2 regions of the Paenibacillus glucanolyticus genome follow, and region 1 is predicted to be linked to the other one. Evidence: riboswitches for the same ligand, from Rfam matches in the RefSeq annotation. Region 1 holds a riboswitch; the other holds the start of a gene.
What was found. A riboswitch is a leader RNA that binds a small molecule or an ion and turns the genes downstream of it on or off. The one in region 1 is predicted to bind cobalamin.
Positions count from the first base shown of each region.

Region 2: linked by a shared signal. The riboswitch ahead of WDY75_RS06915 (ABC transporter substrate-binding protein) and the one ahead of WDY75_RS27470 (ribonucleoside-diphosphate reductase subunit alpha) in region 1 are both predicted to bind cobalamin.

Region 1 is NZ_CP147845.1:5,934,509-5,938,283, reverse strand. It holds gene WDY75_RS27470 (ribonucleoside-diphosphate reductase subunit alpha) at 1-2,046, opposite strand, end outside; cobalamin riboswitch at 2,235-2,468, opposite strand; gene WDY75_RS27465 (MTH1187 family thiamine-binding protein) at 2,826-3,131, shown strand; tRNA gene WDY75_RS27460 (tRNA-Thr) at 3,239-3,310, shown strand; gene WDY75_RS27455 (N-acetylmuramoyl-L-alanine amidase) at 3,558-3,775, shown strand, end outside.
Region 2 is NZ_CP147845.1:1,418,412-1,422,186, reverse strand. It holds gene WDY75_RS06925 (ABC transporter ATP-binding protein) at 1-211, opposite strand, end outside; gene WDY75_RS06920 (iron ABC transporter permease) at 208-1,254, opposite strand; gene WDY75_RS06915 (ABC transporter substrate-binding protein) at 1,251-2,258, opposite strand; cobalamin riboswitch at 2,507-2,712, opposite strand; gene WDY75_RS06910 (histidine phosphatase family protein) at 2,865-3,659, opposite strand; gene cbiB (adenosylcobinamide-phosphate synthase CbiB) at 3,650-3,775, opposite strand, start outside.

The DNA.
Region 1 (3,775 bases):
TTCTTCATAAGACAGAAGTTCGTACAATGGATCGATGCTCGCTGTGGAACCGGCGATAATCGATGTGGAGCCGTTCGGTGCGATGGCAAACAGCCATGCGTTACGGACACCATTGGCTTGTACTTCCTGTTGCAGCTCACGCCACTGTTCGGTGGTTACGAATTTGCCTTCATGCTCGCCGTCGGTGTAACCGCGGAACGTGAAGTACTCGCCGCTCTCCCAATCGGAGCCTTTGAATTTCGGATAGTGGCCTTTTTCCTTGGCCAGCTCCATGCTGGATTTCACGAGCAGGTAATTGATGTGTTCATACAGGTTGTCATTATAGGCAACGGCTTCGTCGGACTCCCAGCGGATACCTTCCAGAGCCAGCAAGTGATGCAGACCGAAGGTTCCAAGACCGACCGCACGGTATTGGCTGTTGGTATATTGGGCTTGCAGAACTTCAATATTGTTGATGTCGATAACGTTATCCAGCATACGAACCTGGATAGGAACGAGACGCTCCAGCACACCGGCCGGTACAGCGCGAGCCAAGTGGATGGAATTCAGGTTGCAGACAACGAAATCGCCAGGGATTTTGGAAATAACGATCCGGGTTTGACCATCCTTTGTTACCAACTCTTCTTGCTCGACAACGGTTGGAGATTGGTTCTGCATGATCTCGGTGCACAGGTTGGATGAGTAAATCATGCCATGTGCAGAGTTCGGGTTCGCACGGTTTACCGTGTCGCGGTAGAACATGTACGGTGTACCCGTTTCAAGCTGGGATTTCATCACGCGTTTCATAATGTCGATCGCTTGTACCGTAATACGCGGCAGCTGCGGGTTTGCCACGGCTTCTGCATATTTTTGACGGAACTCGCCATCGCCTTGAGCTTGATCATAGAAGTCTTCCAGGCCAAGCGGACGGCCGTTCTCGTCTTTCCAGCCCATGATCTTCTTCACTTCATGCGGACAGAACAGGCTCCACTCCTCACGGGCCTCTACAGCCTCCATAAACAGGTCAGGCAGACAGATGCCATGGAACACGTCATGGGCTCTCATACGCTCGTCACCGTTGTTCAGCTTCAGATCCAGGAAGGACAGAATATCTTTGTGGAACACATCCAGATAAACCGCGATGGCTCCTTTACGAGTTCCCAATTGGTCAACGCTCACGGCGGTGTTGTTCAATTGGCGAATCCAAGGGATAACGCCGGAGCTGGTGTTCTTGTGACCGCGGATATCCGAGCCGCGTGCACGGACTTTACCGAGGTACACGCCAATGCCGCCGCCCATTTTGCTGAGACGGGCAATATCGGTGTTGGAATCGAAGATGCCTTCCAGAGAGTCGTCAACGGTATCAATGAAGCAGCTGGAGAGCTGGCCTGCTACTTTTTTGCCTGCATTGGACATGGTCGGTGTGGCAGCTGTCATGTACAGGTTGCTCATCGCCCAGTAGGCTTCTTTTACAAGGTCAATACGTTTGTCGGCTGGCTCGTTGTGCATGAGGAACATTGCGATTACCATGTAGCGTTCTTGCGGAAGTTCCATGACACGACCGTCAAAGTCGGTTGCCAAATAACGCTCAGCCAGTGTCAAAAGACCAATGTAATCAAACAGCAGATCGCGGCTTGGATCGATGCATTCGCCGAGCTCTTCGATTTGCTCCTTGGTGTAGCTGGTCAGAAGATCCTCGCGATAGATGCCCTTCTGTACAAGCTCTGTGATGAGCGGGTAGAAGGCACCGTAAGGCTCTTCCGGGTAGGCTTTGTATCGGCGGTTGGTGGCCGCTTTTTTATATAAAGAGGTCAGAAACGAACGCGCAGCTGCAAACTTCCAATTCGGCTCTTCTTTTGTCACAAGCTCAAGCGCGGACATCGTGAAGGCGCTGCTGATTTCTTCGCCGGTGACTTGCTCACCGCGCAGTTTAGCATTTACGCCGCGAAGCAGGCGCTCTTTATCAAGCATGTCCAATCCTTTCAGATTGCGGTCGGCATAGACAGAGAGGCGTATTTCATCAAAGGCGAGCTGACGGTTGTTCGGTTTAACTACGAGCTGGGGCATGAATAATTCCTCGCTTTCTTAGGGGGAAATATGAAAAAGGACATCAAAAAAACATTTTCTAAAACCCGCAGGCTTGAAAATGTCCGTGCGCTGTGATTCGTGAATGACGTTTGACATAAGCCCTTGAAGGGGCATGATGTTATGTACAGACGCAAGTTTAACGAACACTTACCTAATGTCCCGTAGGTTGGTGTTGGCTGCGTACAGGCAGGTCTCCTGACTCGGACTTTGACAAATCGGAGCCTTCCCCAAGACCTTGATGAGGTCCTCCAGAAGAATATTCCATGATTTGGTTCGGCCTAGATAGGATAAATAGCCGAGAGCCCTTACAGTGGCGGGACCGTGATGGATTTACACCATGCTTCCCTATTAAGCCGGACCGCCTTATAGGTTGTTCCGGCACCTATACACACTATATTTGGTTGTTGTTTATCTAATTTAACCCAATATATTGTGTTTGTAAACCATGTTCTTAAAATTGAACGCAAAAAGAATTATAGCAAACGAGCGGTCATTGTGCCAGCTAAGAAACTGTCAAAAGGCCATAACATTTCCTGGATTGTGACCGAATGCGACCTTTTCTGCACACATACCACGTATATTATCGTTTTGACAAAATACGATAGTTGCGTACTGGATCTGTGGTGGAAAGAGCAGACTATTTTTTATTGCGAATAGCGAGTTAGGGGCTTTGATATGAGTGATCAGAATTGATATGATATCTGTGTCTGGAGATTGAAGAGTTCTTTATATGAGATGTTGCGAGGGAGGTTTTGGTATTGGCTATAGCGGAAGTGACGGTGATTCCGATTGGAACAGCAACAACGAGCTTAAGCTCTTATGTGGCCGAGATGCAGCGTATATTGAAACAACAGGACGGGATTACATATGAGCTGACTTCGATGAGCACCATCATAGAGGGCGAGCTGAATATGATCTGGCGAGCGATTGAAGCTCTGCATGAGGCGCCATTTCTATCTGGAGCCCAGCGCGTATCGACTTCGGTCAAGATTGATGACCGCAGGGATCAAGTCTCCTCCAGCAAGCAAAAGATTCAATCGGTGCAGGAAAAATTAGGCGGATAATCTTGCTTATTGCAAGGGATGTTCCGGCTAGGCTGGGACTTGTATTTTGCTGCTAAAGTATTATAATAATTTTGCTGTTCGTGGAGGCTTGTTTTCGAACCACATATGCTGGTGTAGCTCAGGGGTAGAGCAACGCACTCGTAATGCGTAGGTCGGGGGTTCAATTCCCTTCACCAGCATGTTCATTGCAAGGAGATCATATCCTGATTTCTGGCTGGAATGATATAAAAATGGCGCCGCAAGGCGTGCTTTTTGTGCCCCTGGGTGATCCGGGGGCTGTTCTTGTTAAGGAGAGAGCGCCCTATCATTCGGCATTTTATATCATATATTACATAGTAAGCGATTCATATTATTCGAGTTTGTTCGTGGCCTTCGCTGTCGAAAAGATGAAACGGGCTGCGGCTCGGAAAGATGAGGTGAAGGGAGATGAAGAAGGTATTTATTGATCCAGGCCACGGTGGAAAAGATACCGGAGCGACTGCTCATGGTCTGTTGGAAAAGGACATCGTGCTAGCGGTGTCCCTGAGCGTAAAAAAACGGCTGGAGGCCGAGTACAATGGCGTGCAGGTGCTGCTCTCCAGATCTGCGGATGTCTTTCCTACGCTAATGGAGCGGACCGAGGCGGCCAACAAGGCTGGGGCAGA
Region 2 (3,775 bases), 2.2 Mb from region 1:
TTCTGTTATAACTCGAAAGCTCCCTGCCCCGGAGCGAGACGCTCCCTGCCGTAGGACTCTCCACACCGGATAACAGCTGCATCAGGGTGGATTTGCCGCTTCCATTCGGACCGATGATTCCCCACCATTCACCTTCCGTTATGTGCAGATCTACACCTGCAAGTATCGGCACCTGGCCATATGCCTTGCCAAGACCCTGGGCTCTAATCATGCTAACCCCTCCCTACGCCGTTTTTTGTTCCGGTACAGCAGGTACGCAAAGAAAGGAGCGCCTATGAATGCAGTGACCACCCCGAGCGGTATTTCCGTTGGAGCCAGCACGGAACGTGCAGCCGTATCACACCAGACCATAAAAATCGCACCGCCCAGAGCCGACAAAGGGACAATGGTACGGTAATCGGAGCCTGTGATAAGGCGTATCATATGCGGAACCACAAGCCCCACGAAGCCAATGACGCCGGAGACCGATACGGCAGCGGCGGCAAGCAGGGTAGCTACGATCAGTACGCTTGTCTTCAGGCGATCCACATTCAATCCCATATGAGCGGCCTGCCGTTCCCCAAGCGACAAAATATTAAGCGCTCGCGACCGGCTCCATAAATACGCGAATCCCACGATAAAATACGGGAAAAGGATGGCCGTATACGACCATCCGCGCATGCTCAGGCTCCCCATCGTCCAGTACAGGATTTGGTTTACCGTATCTTTGGACATCACCGTCAGAAACGAAACCACAGCGCCCAGAAACGACTGCATGACCACCCCGGACAGGATCAGTCCGTGAATCGGCAGCTTTCCTTGATCCCTTGCCAACAGCAGCACAACCCACAATGTGCCTGCTCCGGTCAGAAATGCTACAAGCGGCAGGGTGTAACCTCTGGCAAAGGAGTATTCCATCCCGAAAAAAATCAGGGATGCTGCGCCAAGCGCAGCACCCGAGGATACACCGAGCGTGAACGGATCCGCCAGCGGATTACGCAATACGCCCTGAAAGGCAGCCCCGGCTACCGCCAGGGAAGCTCCAACAAGCATCCCCAGCAAAATCCGCGGTAACCTCACCTTCATCAGAATTTGTTCGGATGAAGCTTCCCAGCTCGGGAGGATGGAATCGCCGATCCCCGGCAGCCGGTGCAGCAGCATCGCCCCAATCTCTCTCACAGGTAGGTGAACGGATCCGATTCCGAGACTGACAACCAAGGTTAACAGCAATAGGATAACGCCGGCCGCACCGAATCCTGCAAGTTTTTTACTCATGGATTCATCAGTTCCGGGTAAACAGCCTTCGCCACTTCAATCAGTCCTTGCGTAACGCGGGGACCCGGACGGCTCAGCAGGTTGGCATCTACGGCAATGACCTGATCGTTCTTGATCGCTTCGATCTGATCCCAGCCTCCGCGCTCTTTAATGAGTTGATCCAGTGTTTTTTTGGTCGCTTCATCAACCACATCGTCCGTGTACAGAATGACATCCGGGTTCGCAGCGATAATCTTTTCTTCGCTGATTTCGAACCAGCCTTCCGTATCGCCAGCTGCATTAACACCGCCGGCTGCAGTGATGATCTCATCCATAAATTCGCCTTTGCCTACAGTCCATCCCGGGGAGAACTCGACGTACACCTTCTTCTTGTCTTCATCCTTCACGGACTTCACAGCTTCCGTAACGGATGCCAGTTCCTGCTTCATCTGATCTACGACCGCTTTGGCATCAGCTTGACGATCGGTAATTTGTCCGATCAGCTCAATGTTCTCCATCACGGCATCGATGGTTTTCGGATCATTGACAAACAGGGTTACGCCAAGCTCACGCAGTTTCTCGGCATTCTGTGCATTCATCGAAGCGGCAAACACCACATCGGCATCAGCTGCAATAATAGCCTCTTCATTCACTTGGAATCCGCCCAATTTGGGCTTGGATTTCGCAGCTTCCGGATAATCGTCATTATCCGATACGCCTACGATTTCCTCATCCAGACCCAGAGCAAACAGCTTTTCCGTCTCGGACGGAGTCAAGGATGCAATCTTAGCCGGCGCTTTATCAAACGTCATTTCAACCCCGGTTGAATCCTTAACTGTTAATGGATACGTGGTCTTAAGCTCCTCACTGGAGTCGGCTGGCGCTTCGTTGGTCTGTCCTTGCTCCTGTGCAGCTTGCGGCGTGGTTTCTTTCGGTGCCGCTTCTTCCCCGCCACAGCCGATCAAGGCCAGAGCCATCAGTATGGCTACCAGAAATACGGACCATGTTTTGTTTATTGCTTTCATCTCTTCAAATCCCCCTAAACATAATTGAGAACCTGGCGCTGTACGTCTAAATTCCTTCGACCGATCCCCTGAGCAGGAAGAAAAACGTCAATCGTCATACTCCAAAGAAGCAAAAATCCCTGATTCCTCGTAAATAAGGACTCAGGGATTACGTTTTAACATAAGGACACCTGGATAACCGTTCACAGATAGCGCCTTAAACTGCCGTCCGCACGGGACTGCAAAACGTAATCCTCTCCTCGAAGGACCGTCATTCATTCGCTAAGGGCAGGTCTCCTGACTTACAGGCTGTAACGACTTCCCCGCCTTCCCAAGCGCTGACGCTCAGTGGCATGTGGAGAAGTCCCTGCTTCACAGTGGCGGGACCGTGCCGGACTTGCACCGGCTTCCCTATTAACCCGGCAGAAGACATGAATAACCTCTTCTGTCCGGGACCCTCGCAAACAATATGAATTTATTTATGATAGGCCAAGCATGGTTTCTCTGCACAAGATTATAGGCGATAAACCATCGCCTTACAACTGGAAGTTTCGCTCGTTTCAAGGGTTTAACGATATTGGTTTTTCCCGTTATCGTTCATTCCGCGCCAAAATCGTACGATTTCATTTATTCGTTTACCCGTACGCCTCGCCAGCGTGCTCCGTCCCAGGCCAACTGCAGCTGGAGCACCTCGCCCGGCGATACCGACGTAGCCCAGAATTCTGTATCCGGGAGGGTTGCCGCTGCAATCTGCCGGATGACGCCCCCGTGGGTGACTACAAGCACGTCCATATCGAGCACCCCCGGCTGAGTCTCGGTATCGTGGCCCGCTGCTTCTGACTCTGACTCTGACTCTGACTCTGACTCTGACTCTGACTCTGACTCTGACTCTGACTCTGACTCTGACTCTGACTCCAAGAGAATAGCGGGGCCTTCCTGCATCGACAATAACCCCTTCATATCCTGATACATTTCGGCCAGAAAAACCTCAATTCGGGAACAAAAAGATGGCCAACTCTCCCCGCTCGGCGGCGTAACCGTTCCCGGGTTGTCGATCCAGCGCCGATAAGCCGCATTTTCCTTCAAATCCTCGTAGGTTTTTCCTTCCCAATCGCCAAAATCAAGCTCCCGCAGCTTCCTGTCATAACAGACACCGGGAATAACGCTGCCAAGCTCGACCTCATTTGTAATGCCGGGCATATGTAAATCCGACAGGATGCAGTTCAGTGTTTGTCTACAACGAAGGAGATCACTGCAATAGACCTTGGCAAAATGCCTGGAGCGAAACTCCTGCCGCAGCGGAAGCAGCTGTTCCAGCCCTTCCATCAGAGCCCCCTGATCCTCGTGACCCAGGTAACGGCGTTCCTCATTCCACTGCGTACGGCCATGACGAACAAGATGCAGGTTCAGTCTTACAGCCATAACGCACCTCCGGCTGCTGTAATCAGCCCCAGCACCGCTGTGCCGAGTACCGTGAACAGAATGGATACGCCCAGCAGAAGCCGGGTTGTCACCCGAATATGCTCTGCATGAAGCGC